3 regions of the Corynebacterium capitovis DSM 44611 genome follow, and region 2 is predicted to be linked to each of the others. Evidence: predicted binding sites of a transcription regulator. Region 2 holds the regulator's gene; each other region holds the start of a gene.
The links. Region 2 encodes LexA, which represses DNA repair genes until DNA is damaged. Its sites were predicted from a motif close to CGAACANNTGTTCG; they were not measured.

Region 1: the regulator LexA is predicted to act here: its motif matches at 2,611-2,624, upstream of CAPI_RS03970 (SAV_6107 family HEPN domain-containing protein).
Region 3: the regulator LexA is predicted to act here: its motif matches at 1,836-1,849, upstream of CAPI_RS01835 (HNH endonuclease signature motif containing protein).

The regions. Positions count from the first base shown of each region.
Region 1 is NZ_CP047117.1:799,212-803,947, forward strand. It holds gene CAPI_RS03955 (alpha-(1->6)-mannopyranosyltransferase A) at 1-792, opposite strand, end outside; gene CAPI_RS03960 (polyprenyl synthetase family protein) at 785-1,894, opposite strand; gene CAPI_RS03965 (GNAT family N-acetyltransferase) at 1,930-2,535, opposite strand; gene CAPI_RS03970 (SAV_6107 family HEPN domain-containing protein) at 2,689-3,114, shown strand; gene CAPI_RS03975 (DUF3040 domain-containing protein) at 3,204-3,599, shown strand; gene mraZ (division/cell wall cluster transcriptional repressor MraZ) at 4,039-4,473, shown strand; gene rsmH (16S rRNA (cytosine(1402)-N(4))-methyltransferase RsmH) at 4,645-4,736, shown strand, end outside.
Region 2 is NZ_CP047117.1:977,186-981,921, forward strand. It holds gene CAPI_RS04775 (PTS fructose transporter subunit IIABC) at 1-529, opposite strand, end outside; gene CAPI_RS04780 (1-phosphofructokinase family hexose kinase) at 555-1,535, opposite strand; gene sugR (transcriptional regulator SugR) at 1,598-2,410, opposite strand; gene lexA (transcriptional repressor LexA) at 2,479-3,168, opposite strand; gene CAPI_RS04795 (hypothetical protein) at 3,456-3,809, shown strand; gene nrdR (transcriptional regulator NrdR) at 3,888-4,346, shown strand; gene hrpA (ATP-dependent RNA helicase HrpA) at 4,381-4,736, opposite strand, start outside.
Region 3 is NZ_CP047117.1:355,405-360,140, forward strand. It holds gene CAPI_RS01825 (dipeptide ABC transporter ATP-binding protein) at 1-575, shown strand, start outside; gene CAPI_RS01830 (alkylhydroperoxidase domain protein) at 568-1,758, shown strand; gene CAPI_RS01835 (HNH endonuclease signature motif containing protein) at 1,924-3,195, shown strand; gene CAPI_RS01840 (LuxR C-terminal-related transcriptional regulator) at 3,227-3,874, shown strand; gene imuA' (DnaE2-dependent mutagenesis accessory factor ImuA') at 3,932-4,639, shown strand; gene CAPI_RS01850 (DNA polymerase Y family protein) at 4,642-4,736, shown strand, end outside.

The DNA of each region.
Region 1 (4,736 bases), 180 kb from region 2:
TGGCAGCGCCACGGCGGCGGTGGCTTTAAGCGCGACGGCGAGGCCGATCAGTGCGATCCCGGGGAGTGCGTAGCGACCCCTCAAACACCCGAGCAGCCCGACGCTTACTAACCCCACCATGAGCGCTTCGTTGTGCATACCGCCAATCAGATGGAGCAACATGACCGGGTTGGCACAGCCGATCCACAGCGCGAGGGTGGGGTTGCCACCTACAGCGCGTGCGATGCGCGGGACGGCGGCGACGATTAAGGCGAAACCAGCGATGCTCAGGAGCCGGTACGCAACGACGCCTGCCGTGACGTTGTCTCCAACGATGCGGGTGATGATGTGCCCAATCCAGAGGTGGAGGGGCCCGTAAGGCGTGGTCGTGTTGCGCCAGTCGTGCGAGACTTCCAGCAGGTAGGGCCCAGGGTTGACGGCGGCGCCCTCGCTGTAGGGGTTAAATCCGTCCCGGACCATGGCGCCCTGCATCAGGTACGAGTACACGTCGCGAGACAGAATTGCCCCGGAAAGCGCGAGGGGCGTGGCCCACGCCCACGTGGTGCGGGTAAGCGTCGAGAAGCTGCCTGCCCCTCGCCGGACCTCCCGCAACCCCCACACCCACGCGACGACGAGGCCCAGGATGCCCAGCGTGAGCAGCGCGTCCATAATCGAGCGACCATGCCCGTATAGCAGTTGCCCGAGTCCGAGGGTGCGCATGACGCCACCCCGGTACCGGGTCGCCCCGGCGCCGTATGAACCAACCGCGATGAGGAGCGCTGACGCGACGCCGAGCGCAGCCGGGCTACGCACGGCGTTCCGTCGAGCTCACCGCCAGATGGCGCAGCGTTTCTTTGACCTCGTCATCTATACCCGCCGCCTCCAAGTGAGCGAGGCCTGACTTACTCAGAGCAGCAATCCGCTTCTCGACGCCCTCCACCGCGCCACTAGCAGCAATGATGTCAGCCAGGCGAGCGATGTGTGCGACGTCGTCGGCCGCTCCCACGCCGTCGCGTAGTTCTGCGGCCGCGGGGGGGTTAGACGCATCAAGCTCGCTGAGTGCGAGGTTCAACAGGACAGTGCGCTTCCCTTCGCGCAGGTCATCACCTGCGGGCTTGCCCGTCACTGCTGAGTCCCCAAAGACGCCAAGGATGTCGTCGCGAAGCTGGAAGGCGATGCCGATGTCTCGACCGTAGGCGCGGAATGCGCGGATCGTCTCTTCGCCGGCGCCTGCCAGCGCTGCGCCCAGATGCAGCGGGCGCTCAATGGTGTACGCGGCTGTCTTGTACCGATTGACCTTGTCCGCACGTTCGATTTCTTCCTCCCCAGCGGCTTCCAACGCGATATCGAGGATTTGGCCCCCGATCACCTCAGAGCGCAACCCCCGCCATGCGCCGTCGGCCCTAGAAAGGGCCTCGTGGCGCACCCCGGAGCTGCGCCACATGTCATCCGCCCACACGAGCGCGAGATCTCCGGCGAGGATAGCGACATTTCGACCGTAACTGGCGGCGTCTCCACCGAACTGGCTGTCCCTATGCGCCGCCTCGAACGCACGGTGAACGGTGGGGTTGCCCCGGCGGGTGTCGGAGGCGTCGATGATGTCGTCGTGAATAAGTGCGCAGGCCTGCACGAACTCGAGCGAGCTGAGCGCGCGCAGGACTGATGCTGGGTCCTCCTCGGCGCGGTCGAGGCCACCTGCGCCGACGAATCCCGCCCAGCCGTAAACCGGACGGATCCGCTTGCCGCCGCCGAGGACGAAGGTGCGCAGGTGCGTGACCACTTCATCGACAGGGTCACCGATCTCTGCCATCAGCGGGGCCTGCGTGTCTAGGAAAGCGCGGAGCGCGTCATGAACCGCCCGAGGAACGTCCTCGAGAGAAGCAGGATAACCGGCGGGGGCGGGAGAAAGGGCCACGCTTGCTCCTTCAACGTTGGGGCGGGGCTTACCGGTTACACACTACCTGGGTGCGGCTGCGCGGCTGCGGGAGTGTCGAGCGGAAGGGGGCGTCCGAGTACCGCAAACGGGCGGGGATCCCCTGCGTAGTAGAAACCGCGCAGGATGTCGACAAATCCCATCTTGCGGTAGAGTCCAAATGCCGCGTTGTCCTCCCCAGCTACCTCTGGCGTGGAAAGAAGAACCCAGCGAGCGGGTGCATTGCGCAAGAGCTTCTCCATGAGGCGGCGCCCGATCCCTTGTCCCTGGCAGACCGGGTTGACGTGCACCTCAGCCACCTCGAAGTAGCTAGAGAGCATGTCGCTGTGCGACGCCGACGGCCCGCCAGCCTCCCGCAGCCCCCGGATGAGCTGCTGGTCCCACCACCGGTCCCGGTTGCCAATGAACCCGTAGGCGAGGCCGACGACGGCGTTCGAGCTTTCCGTGGTTCGAACGGCCGCAACCGCTGTAAAACCAGGCCAGGTCACCTCTCGCCGCCACACCGCCACGCGCTGACGGTGAATTCCGCGGGAATACCCCATGGCATCTATATAGATGTCCACCAACGCGGGCGCCAGCTGCACAAAGTCTGACGCCGATAGGCGACGAAGCGAGATGGTCATGCTCTCCATACAACCACGCGATCCAAGGGAGCCGCCGGCGCGAACCAACGGTGTAGCGGGAGAGGATTGCACAGACGAACAAAAGTTCGAATGTCGCGCGGGTCTGTCGCTCGCGTGTTCTACGGTGTGGGCACACCAGAAAGGAAAAGTATCATGAACGCAACGTCGACCGTCTCCTCCACTTTTGCTTCCCCCCTCCGCCCCTCGGCGCGGGATAGGTTCTTCGCAGCGGCAGACGCCCTGCTCGCCGAAGCTCACAGCGACCTCAAGCGCGGGGCGGTAGACCTTGCGTTGGAACACGCTTATCAGGCTGCGTTAAGGGTAGCCGGGGGGTGGAACGCCGCGTCCCCCGTGATCCGCAGCAGGAAACGCCTGCCGCGGAGTGCCTGGGAACGATTAAAGCTAACGGGTGAGACCGGGGCCCATTGGGCATCGCGGTTGTCTTCCTACTCTAACTTGCGGGGCCGTGTGGCCTCCGGTCTTGAGGTGGACCCGGACCGCCTCATAGTAGAGAGGTTGATTCGCGACGTGGAGGAGTTCTTCGCAGCGGCACAGCCGGGAGCGCCACTTGTGGCGTAGAAAATGGGCTCGGGGAACAACCGCGTTAGGATAGGCGTTAGACGTGTAGCCTCTTTGAAACCCCCACCCAGATAGCTGGAGAGTGAACAGTGTCCCTATCAGAGCAAGAACAGCGAGCGCTCCAGGAAATTGAGCGGTCCCTCCTTGCGGAGGACCCTAAGTTCGCCCGCACCATGCCTGGTTCGCGGTCCATTTCCGCCGGGAACGGCACCGGCGGTTTTACGCTTCGCACGGTCGCGTTGATGGTTCTGGGTCTCGTCCTCCTGATCGCCGGGGTAGCGCTCGTCACCGTGAGCCTGTGGTTTGTGGTTCTGAGTATTGTCGGTTTTGTGGTCATGTTCGGCGCCGGCGTCGTGGCGCTGCGGACGCAAAACGGTCCGGCCGCCTTTGGTACCCACGGTTCCGCTCGACGTTCCGGTTCGAAGCCCGCGCCACGGGCCTCGAAGATCGAGGAAAACTTCCGGCGCCGGTTTGAGGGACAGTAAGAAGGCTCACCCGGCCCGAAGAACCGCGCCCCGCGACACGGGGCGCGGTTCTTTTCTTTCGCCCGCCACGCCCCACCACGGCGATCCACCCACCCCCATCGTGCCCCACCACGCTTCCACCGCGTCCCCCACTACGCCCCACCTGGGGCATTAAGGGCCGATATGCAGGGCAATGACCATGTGAGACTGTCGGCCGCGAGAGCGCTGGCATGGCCCTGGAGAGGTATGTAGACAGCTTCAGGCATCCTGATGCGAATTCTGACCTGCGAAAATAGCAGGAAAATTGGGGAATTTTCTGCCAGGGTGGTCATTGTGGGGCAAAGTGGGTTAAAGTGGGGCACGGCGAAGGATTGAGTGGCCTCTTGACTACGGGCCGCGAGATCCATCACCGGGAGAATTGAACAGCCGAAGTCGGCGAGTAAAGGAAGGTGGGCTCCGGATGTTTCTGGGTAGCTACACGCCAAAGCTCGACGACAAGGGGCGCTTGACACTGCCCGCCAAGTTCCGTGAGGAGTTGGCGGACGGGTTGATGGTGACCAAGGGGCAAGATCACTCGCTCGCGGTGTACCCGCGCGGTGAGTTCGCTGCGCGGGCTAGAAAGGCCGCTGCGGTGTCCCGCACGAACCCGAAAGCGCGAGCCTTCATCCGCAACCTGGCTGCCAGTGCGGATGAGCAAACGTTAGACGGATCGGGTCGCATCACGCTGTCACCAGCGCACCGGGAGTACGCGCACCTCAGCAAGGAATGCGTCGTCATCGGCTCGGTTGATTTTCTCGAGATCTGGGACGCCGAGTCCTGGTCTCACTATCAAGAACAAACAGAAGCGGCGTTTGCAGCAGCAGACGACGACGACATTCTCTCTGGCCTGCTTTAGGGCTGACTACCCCAGAGCGGGCACCGGTAGAGGACGGAGAGTGTGTACGGACTCTGTCCGGGGCGAGAAGCGTTCTGGTGTACTTCCCCGACATCAGAAGAACCGCCCCGGGCAGGGCTCTACATACTCCCCATCGGGAAAGACCTAGACAGCAAATGAGGGGGGCGTGACATGGGGAACGCAACACACCAGAGTGGCCAACAACCCGGCCACGTCCCCGTCATGCGCGACAGGATGGCGGAGCTCCTCGCTCCCGCGGTTGA
Region 2 (4,736 bases):
TCACCGCGGCGATGCGGTACACGCGTTTCGCCGAGGATCCTGGTTGGGCCGCCTGGGCCTTTTTCGCCTTCGGGGCAGCGTTGACAACCTCGAGGACCGCCTGAACAACCTCGTCGGGGGTTGACACCGAGCGTAGGATATCAACGAAATCCCCGCGGACGAGGGCCCCGGCGAGCTTCGAGAGGATCTTCAGGTGTTCCTTGCCTCCGCCCTCGGGGGCGGCGATCAGGAACACAAGATCGGTGTCCCCGTCCGGGCCGGAAAAATCCACAGGCCGCGCTAGCCGCGCGAAAGCTAGGGTCGGCTCCGTGACCGCTGACGTGCGGCAGTGGGGGATCGCGACGCGGCCTTTCACTCCCGTCGGGGCCTTCCCTTCGCGTTCCGTTGCAGCGGCCGCGAGAAGCTCGGCGCTCGACGCGCGCCCGGACTTTTCGACGAGTTGGGCGAGGTGGTGAATAACGTCCTGGGGCGCGGCGCCGTAATCGACGTCCAGCGCCACGAGGGGGGCGGATATTACAGGGGAGTTCATGACTGCCCTTCCTCCTTCAAGAGGCTTAGGTAACTGGGAAAACGTGCGTGTTCGGAATGTCGAGGTCAGTTGGCGAGGGAATGCCCGTCCCGGGCAGCGAGGCGGCGGCCGAGCCGTAAGCAACCGCGGTGCGAAGACTGTCCTGATGCGAGGAACCACGAACCCGGCTCATGACGTACCCGGCTAGGGAGCTGTCACCAGCACCGACTGTGGAGCGAACGGCGATGGGCGGGGGAGTCGCCCCCCACGCGCCGTCACCTGTCACCAGGCAGGCTCCAGCTCCCCCGAGGGTGACAAGTACTTCCTTCACGCCCAAGGCCGTGAGCGAGCGGGCCGCAACGACAATCTCCCCGAAGTCACCCCGTTCGGCGCTTTCCTCTAGTGCGACGCCATCGCGTCCGGTCAACTGACCGAGCTCGAAAGCGTTCGGCTTGAGGACGGTTGGCAACGGGGCCCGGGGATCCGCGTCGAGGGTGCGGCCGAGTGCGATGAGCGCTGCATCCGAGGTATCAACCGCGATAATGGCCTCGCCTCGCGAGTCGCGGGCAGCCGCCACGAGTTCGGCGTACCAATCCTCGGGGACACCCGAGGGCAGAGACCCAGCGAGAACCACCGCGTCCGCTTTCGTTTCTGCCACGTTCGATTCCAGGGAGGTGACGAGTGCGCGTGATTCGGCACGGGACAACTCTGGACCCGGCTCGTTGATCTTGGTGGTCGTACCGTCGGGCTCGGTCAGCGTTGTGTTTGTTCGCACCACGCCCGTAATCGGGGTGGTTGTAACGGGGATTCCAGCAGCGCGGGCCAGAGTGAGGAAAGGGTCATCAGCCCCTGCCGGTGCCAGGGCGAGGGACTGCTCTCCCGCCTTGGCGACGGCGTGGGCGACATTGATTCCCTTGCCTCCCGCCTCGCGGTGGGCGCTGGAAACACGGCACACACCGCCACGGGCTAGTGAGTCGAGCTCGAGCGTTGCGTCGATACTTGGGTTGGGCGTCAGAGTGATGATCACGGAATCATGCCCTCTCAATATGTGGAGAATTAACCCCAGTATGTCCGATTATGTCCGAATGGTCAACGGTCTGTGTGGGAATTCGACACTGAGGTCCCGACAGTCACAACCTCGATATCGTTTTCCCGCAGTTCCTCGACAAACGAACCCGGGGCACCGGTGTCTGTAATTACTACATCGATATCTGCCAGAGTGGCGAAACTGACGAGATAGTCGTTCCCGAGCTTTGTAGAATCGCACAGCACAACCGTCGAGCGGGCGTTGGTGATCATGGCGGATTTTACGGCGGCTTCCTGCGCATCAGCCGTCGAGAGCCCGTGGTCAACCGTCAACGCGTTTGTACCGATGAACGCGACGTCAGCGCGCATCAACGCCAGAGCCCGAAGTGCGGTGTCGCCGACAACAGCCTGCGTGATGGCTCGGACCGAGCCCCCGAGGAGTTGGACGTTGGGCAGCCCAGCGGAAGAGAGTTCTAACGCAATGGGAAGACAGTTCGTCACGATGGGGTGTGAGACGCTCGACCTATCGTGAGCTATCAGCCCCGCCAGCGTCGCGATGGTTGTTCCGGAATCTAGGAAGATTCCCCCGTTCGCATTCGACGGAAGGTATTGCAGTGCTGCCTGGGCAATCGCGGACTTTGCCCCGGGCGAGGTGCGAAGGCGAGCGTCGAGAGGAAGCTCCGTGGTTTGAAACGACTGACTAGCAACCGCTCCTCCGTGAACGCGATGCACGACTCCTTCGCGATTGAGCGCGGCGAGGTCGCGACGGATTGTCTCCGCCGTCACCCCAAACTTCTCCGCGAGAGCGGTGACGTTGACGCGCCCCTCCACCGCGGTGAGAGAGGCGATCTGGCGACGCCGTTCTTCTGCGTACATAGCTCCTCCTCTGAGGCGGTGTCTGGGCGCCGCTCACGCCGCGCACCGCAATTGTGACAAACGGGGCGCTAGAGCGTGCGGAACACGGACACAACCCGCCCCATGATCTCCGCCTCGTCCCCCTTAATGGGTGCGAACGCGTCGTTGTGCGGCAGGAGCCAGACGCCACTGGAGTCACGGTGGAATTCCTTAACGGTGGCTTCGCCGTCGAGTAGAGCGGCTACGAACTCGCCCTCCTCCGCGACAGGTTGCTCGCGAACCACGACCCAGTCACCGTCTAGGATTCCGGCATCCCGCATGGATTCCCCAACGACCTGCAACATGTACAGCTCACCGTCGCCAAGCAGTTCAGTGGGCAACGGGTAGTAGCTATCCACGTTTTGTTCGGCGAGAATGGGCGTTCCGGCGGCAATTCGGCCCACTACCGGTATGAAACGGGGCTGAGACGCGTCCTCTGGAACCGGCGCGGACTCTTGTTGAGTCTGCTTTCCGGTCGCAGGGGTCCCGGGCAGGTGGCGCAGGTCAACGGCGCGGGGCTTATTGGGGTCTCTGCGTAAGAAACCCTTCTTCTCCAGCTCCTTGAGCTGGTAGGCCACGGAAGATGTTGACTGCAAGCCCGCGGCATCTCCAATTTCGCGGATACTCGGCGGATACCCGCGAAGCACCACGGCGTCTCTGATGACTTCGAGGATGCGTCGCTGCCTAGCGGACAGGCTGCTCAGATCAGGGCCACCGCGGTCGTCCTTTTTTCGGGCCATTTCTACATTTCTCCTCGCTGGGTGTGTGAGCGGTAAGCGCAGGCCGACTCGTGTCGGGCGCGGGAACATCGAACGGGGTTGAGGCTGGGTTGCTTGTTTCCTCTCAACGTACCAGAGATGGCAAGCACGTTCGAGATTTCGAGGCATGGCTCCGAGTGGTGGACACCATCGCAAGGGTGTGCTAGAAATCGAACACGTTGGTGTGTTCGAACATTCGATCGCATACCCTCCCGACGTGTCGTGACGAAGGTATACGGTATGCATTAAAGCACAGAAGGATGAGAACGATGACGGCTGTGACCTCTACCTTTTCTACTCGGAACGCAAGCTTCACCTCGGCCCCCGGGATGTGGTGGGACGTGGAGCAAACGACAAATCCGGAGTCGGACCTTTTCGAGATACGGAGCTTAGAACCGGTTGATCGAAAATACGGTCCCGTCACTGCACACAACGTGGAAGACGTTGCTGTCGCGCCCTCTCAATTCGAATCCCCCCTCGAACGCCGGATGAGCATCGTGCTGAGCACTTGCCTCGGTCTCGCATTGATTATTGGCTCGGCGCTCGGCGGGGTCTTCGCTGGTGAAGGGCAGGGGGCGGGCGCGGCTAGCGACGTCACACGTGAGCTCGCCAGGCTGCCTTAATCACGGGGCGTGGAGGTAGGATTGGCAGTCTGGGAAAGCCGAGGGGTCTCGGTGGAGAACCGAGCGAAAGGAACTGCCGTGTACTGCCCTTTCTGTCACAACGAGCAGTCGCGAGTGATGGATTCTCGCGTCGTCGATAGCGGTTCGGCTATCCGGCGGAGGCGCGAATGTCCCAGCTGCGGAGGCCGATTTACCACTTTGGAGAAAGCGATTTTAACTGTCGTCAAGCGTAACGGGGTTATCGAGCCGTTTGACCGCGATAAGCTCATCGTCGGCGTTAAGCGGGCGTGCCAGGGGCGGGACGTCTCCGATGACGCGCTCAAGCGTCTCGCTCAACAAGTTGAAGAGACTGTCAGGTCCCACGGCAGCTCCCAGGTGGACGCAAACGACATCGGTCTGGCGGTGCTGGAGCCGCTCCGGCACCTAGACGAGGTCGCGTACCTTCGCTTTGCCTCGGTCTACAAGTCCTTCGACTCCGCCGATGACTTCGAGCAAGAGATCAGGCTCATGCGACGGCGTGACAGGGGATCCGTCTGAGTGAACGCAGCGAACACAGCAAACCCGCCCGATCTTAGGCGAGCTGCGAGATCATTTTCTCAATCCGCTTCGGGCTAACTGGGCGTGGCGTTCCAAGGCGTTGAGCAAAAATGCTCACCCGCAGCTCCTGGATAGCCCAGAGGATATCTTTGTACAGTTTGCCTCGCCCGCGGCTCGTGGGCAATTCGCGGAGCTTGGCGTCGAGGCGGGAGCGGACTGAGTCGACGATGTCTTGTCGCTGTGCATCTCGTTCCGGGTCTAGGGCCATGTCCTCTAGCCTCAGACGGATCGCCTCCAGGTAGCGGGGTAGGTGCTTTAAGCGTTCCATGCCGTGCTTCGTTATCGCGTTCTCGGGAAGGAGGAACGCCATCTGCGTACGGATGTCATCGA
Region 3 (4,736 bases), 620 kb from region 2:
GCTCACCCGCCCTTCGGCGCCTGCGGGGCACGGTCCAGCTCGTGCACCAGAACCCCTTTTCCTCGCTGGACCCGCGGATGACAGTGGGTGATATTGTGGCGGAGCCGTTGCGGAACCTGGGGCGCCAGTCGCGTCGTGAAGCGCGGGCTCGCGCTGCTGAGTTCCTGCCTCGCGTCTCACTCGACCCCGCGCTCGCACTCCGCCGCCCGGCCCAGCTGTCCGGTGGCCAGCGGCAGCGCGTCGCGATCGCCCGCGCGCTGATCGTGGACCCCGCGATCGTGGTGTTCGACGAGGCCGTCTCCGCGCTCGACGTCACCGTCCAGGCGCAGATCCTCTCCCTACTTGAGAACCTGCAACGCGAACTGGGCCTGACTTACATCTTTATCTCGCACGACCTCGCTGTCGTCCGCCAAATCGCTGACACGGTCAGCGTGCTGAGCCACGGGCACCAGGTTGAATACGGCCGAGCCGAGGAGGTCTTCGATCACCCCCGCAGCGAGGTCACACGCACACTTATCGACGCCATCCCGGGCGCGACCTTCCGCGCCCGCCAGTTAGGAGAGTTCAATGTCTAACATCATCGATTTGCTGTCCGACATCCCCGACGACGTCGCGCGCTTGCGCCGCGCCCGGCCCGACGCCGTGGCGAACGCCGAACTCAGTTTCCAGGCGCTGTTCGAGCCCGCCGAAGAGAAGGACCTGCCGCAGGCGTGGCGCTACGCCGTGGCCACCTTTATCGCCGGGGTGTCCGGTTCCAGCTCTGCCGCTCGCTTCTACCGCGACCTGCTCAGCGACGAGGCGGGCGAGGACCTGATCACTCTTGTCAACGAGGCCATCGCTCGAGGCACGTCGACGGGCCCGTACACAGGCGGTGAATACGTCGTTTTCGACGGGCCGCACGCGGGCTTGTCCGCTGCCCTCGACTTCGCTCACCTGCTCACGTTCCACCCCAAAGACGCCTCACCAGCAGCGATCGGGCACCTGCAACGCGCAGGGTTCAGCGACGACGCCATCGTCTCGCTGGCCCAGCTCATCTCGTTCGTCGCGTTCCAACTGCGCGTCGCTCATGGCCTCCACGTCCTCGCCGGTGGCTCTGCTGCCGCTCCCGCCACTCGCGCCCGCGGCGTCGCAAACCCGGGGTGGGCGCCCGGTCCGCGCACAATTCTTCCCGACGTCGTATCGCCCACCCACTTTGTCAACCATTCCCTCGGGTGGAAGCCCTGGGTGGCAGACCTACCCAAGGAGCAGTTCACCCCCGCGCACTACGACGCCTTGGTCGAGCCCTCCCGCATCGATTCGGAGTACTTCCGCCTGCTCGCGCGCGACCCCGCTGCGCTCAAGGCCCGCACGCTGACCGACTTCGATATCTTCTTCAACACCGAGGGCGGGTTGGGGCGCGCCGAGCGCGAGCTCGTCGCCACCGTCGTGTCCCGCCTCAACGGCTGCGAGTACTGCGCGTCGGTGCACCAGGCACGCTCGAAGCAGGAGGGCGGAGACGCCGAGGCCATCGACGGGCTTCTTCGCGACGGTGTGGGCGCCGACCTCGGCACAGACGCATGGAACGCTCTTCGCGACGCCGCGGTCTCCCTCACAGCGACACCCTTCGAGTTCGGGCCGGGGGACGTCGAGAAGTTGCGCGCCGCGGGTTGCGATGAGCTCGCGATTATCGACGTCGTGAACTCCGCGTCCTTCTTTAACTGGGCCAACCGTTTAATGCTGACCCTGGGCCAGCCGGACGTGCCGAAGCGATTTAGGTAACGGGGGCGAAAAAGTCCGCAATGCGGACTTTTTGTGGGGGGGGGGGAGCTCGGAGTCCGCATTGCGGACTTTCTTTTCGAAAATTTATTCGCATTCCCCTCGACCTCGGTTCGAACATTCGTTACAATAAAAGTGTTCATCGGCACGGTTTCGGAGGGGAATGCCATGGCTACAGGTTTGAGTTCGAATAATACGTCGATAGACTTTGTTGCCGCGGAGATTACGGCGGACATTGTCGGAGTGTTCGGGAGGATTACGCGGCAAAAGGCGTACTTGTTACAGCGTATCGGGCAGTTCGACGCGCTTGGTTTGGCGCGCAGAATGGGAGCGTCGACAACAGCGATGTGGCTGATTCAGCGCCTCGGCGTATCGAACACGACCGCCCACGAGTACGTTAAGCTCGCCCGTGCGCTGCGCCTATTTGCCCTGCTCGAACGGGCTTTCGGGGCGGGTGAGGTGTCCTATTCGAAGGTGCGCCTGGTTCTCCCGTACATGACGGAAGGCAACGAGGAAGAGCTTGTGGGCATGGCACGCAGCATGGGTTACCACGAGCTCGAGATCGCGCTTGCAGGCAGACCACGCAACGATGACGGCGAGCGCGAACGCCCGCGGTCCTACGTGAGGATGAACACTCGACCTGATGGAAGGGTGAAGCTCTGGGCCGAGTTCAGCCCCTCGGAGGGGGCGCAAGTGATGGCAGCGCTCAAACTAGGGGAAATCGCGTACTACGACACGGAGGTGCCGGCCGGAGAGCCCACTGAAACGCTCGGGGAGCGGTTGGATGGCATCGTCGATGACCTGGAAAAACGGCCCGAGGTACAGGAGAAGAGGAGGGCAGCCTCTGGGTTCGGGTTGCCGCTGGGGAAGGTCCTGCTGTCCTCGTTCATGGGAATGGTCAATATGGTTCGTGCCCGGCCGAAGAACCCGCTGCGGACCCCGGCGGCGCACGTCAACATCGTTGTGACGTCGGATGGGCGGGCGTTTCTACCCAATAACTCGGGGGCGGGTGCGCAGTCGGTGGCGAACCTTGTGGCAAACGGGCTGATGAGGGTCAATACCGTCGACGAAACCGGCCTCGTGCTCAACACCGGGCGGTCCTTCAGGCTCGCCACGGATGCCCAGGTTAACGCGCTCATGGTGATGTGGGGCGGGATGTGCGCCATGCCGGGCTGCACGCACTCACGATTCATGGAGATGCATCACATCCAGGACTGGGCAGACGGGGGCACGACGGATCTGGACAATTTGCTGCCCCTCTGCTCCGCGTGCCACGGCCTTGTTACGGACGGGTGGGCGCGCATCGTCAAAGACAGCGGAGACGTGCACTTCATCCTGGCTAACGGGGCGAGGTTCGTCTCCACGAACCACGGCATACCCGTCCGCTGTGATGACGCCTTGACCCTCGATGAATTCACCAGCGCATGGTCGTCGGCCTAGGCCGACGGGTGCGAAAGGTAGGTTGGGAGCCATGAGAGTCTTCCTCGTCGACGATCATTCCGTCTTCCGCGCCGGCGTCCGCGCGGAACTTTCAGACAAAGTTGACGTCGTGGGGGAGGCAGGAAACGTCGCAGCGGCCATCCGTGGCATCGACGAGCTAAAGCCGGACGTGGCTCTTCTCGACGTCCACATGCCCGACGGGGGCGGCCTAGCGGTGATCCGCGGCGTGACGGCGCCCACGACCTTTCTGGCCCTGTCCGTTTCCGACGCGGCGGAAGACGTCATCGCACTGATCCGCGCCGGGGCCCGAGGGTACGTGACGAAGAACATCGACGGCGGCGAGTTGGCGGAGGCAATCGGCCGTGTCCACGGCGGGGATGCGTACTTCTCGCCCCGGCTGGCGGGATTCGTACTCGACGCGTTCGCGGCGGGTGGTGTAGTGGACGACCCGGAGGGGGAGCCCGTCAAGATTGAGGACCCGGTGGTGGATGCATTGACGCGGCGGGAGCTAGAGGTGTTGCGGTTGCTGGCTCGTGGGTATACGTACAAGGAGATCGGGAAGCAGCTGTTTATCTCGGTGAAGACGGTGGAAACGCACGCGTCGAATATCTTGCGCAAAACGCAAACCTCGAATCGTCATCAGCTCACGCGGTGGGCCGCCGACAGGTCCCTAGATTAGAATATATGTTTGACCTTTAGTGTTGCCCCTGTCGGGGGTGGCGGGCATACTTGGGGTGTGAGCAGAACACCCATTCGATCCCGGCAGGGAGTGGCCGAGGAATCGCGCCCTCTGAGCAGGGCGGAACAGATCGACCAGCTCCGCTCACGCATGGCTGCACTGGGCGGTGGCCCGGTGCCGTCCGAGGAGGAAGACGCGGGCACCGTGATTGTCGGGGGCCCACTTCGAACACTTCTGCCATACGGTGGTCTGCCCCGTCAAGCGGTCACGCATGTCAGTGACACCCCAGCGCTCATCGTGGAAATTCTCGACCGCGTCGCCGGTACGGGCGGTTTTGCCGGGGTGGTGGGTTGGCCGCAGTTGTCTTACGCCGGAGTGGGGGAGGGCAACCTGGAACGGGTGGTGGCGGTGCCGGACCCAGGCCTTGACGCGGTCACGGTGGCCGGGGTGCTGGCGGAGGGGCTTGACCTCGTCGTCATGCGGACGGCCCAGCATGTGGACTTGTCACCGGTGCGGGCGCGGCCCCTTCTGGCCCGGTTGCGCACGGGGCGCGCGGCGCTTGTCACCGTGGGGGCGTCCGTCCCATCCCCAGCTGCCACGGTGACGGGAGAGATCGTGGACGTCCACGGCGTGGGCCGCGGGGTGGGGCGGATCGCGGCCATTGATATCCGTGTCCGTGTGGAGGCCAAGGGCGCGCGCCCGGCTTCCCGCGTGATCACGCTGGGTACGCCGCTGCAGCGCCCGGGACTGCGGGTGGTGACGTAGCTGTGCGCGTCGCCGCAGTGTGGTTCCCGGACTGGCCCATACAGGCCGCCAGGTTAGACGCGGACGATGAGCTGAAAGATCCGATCGCGGTTGTGGC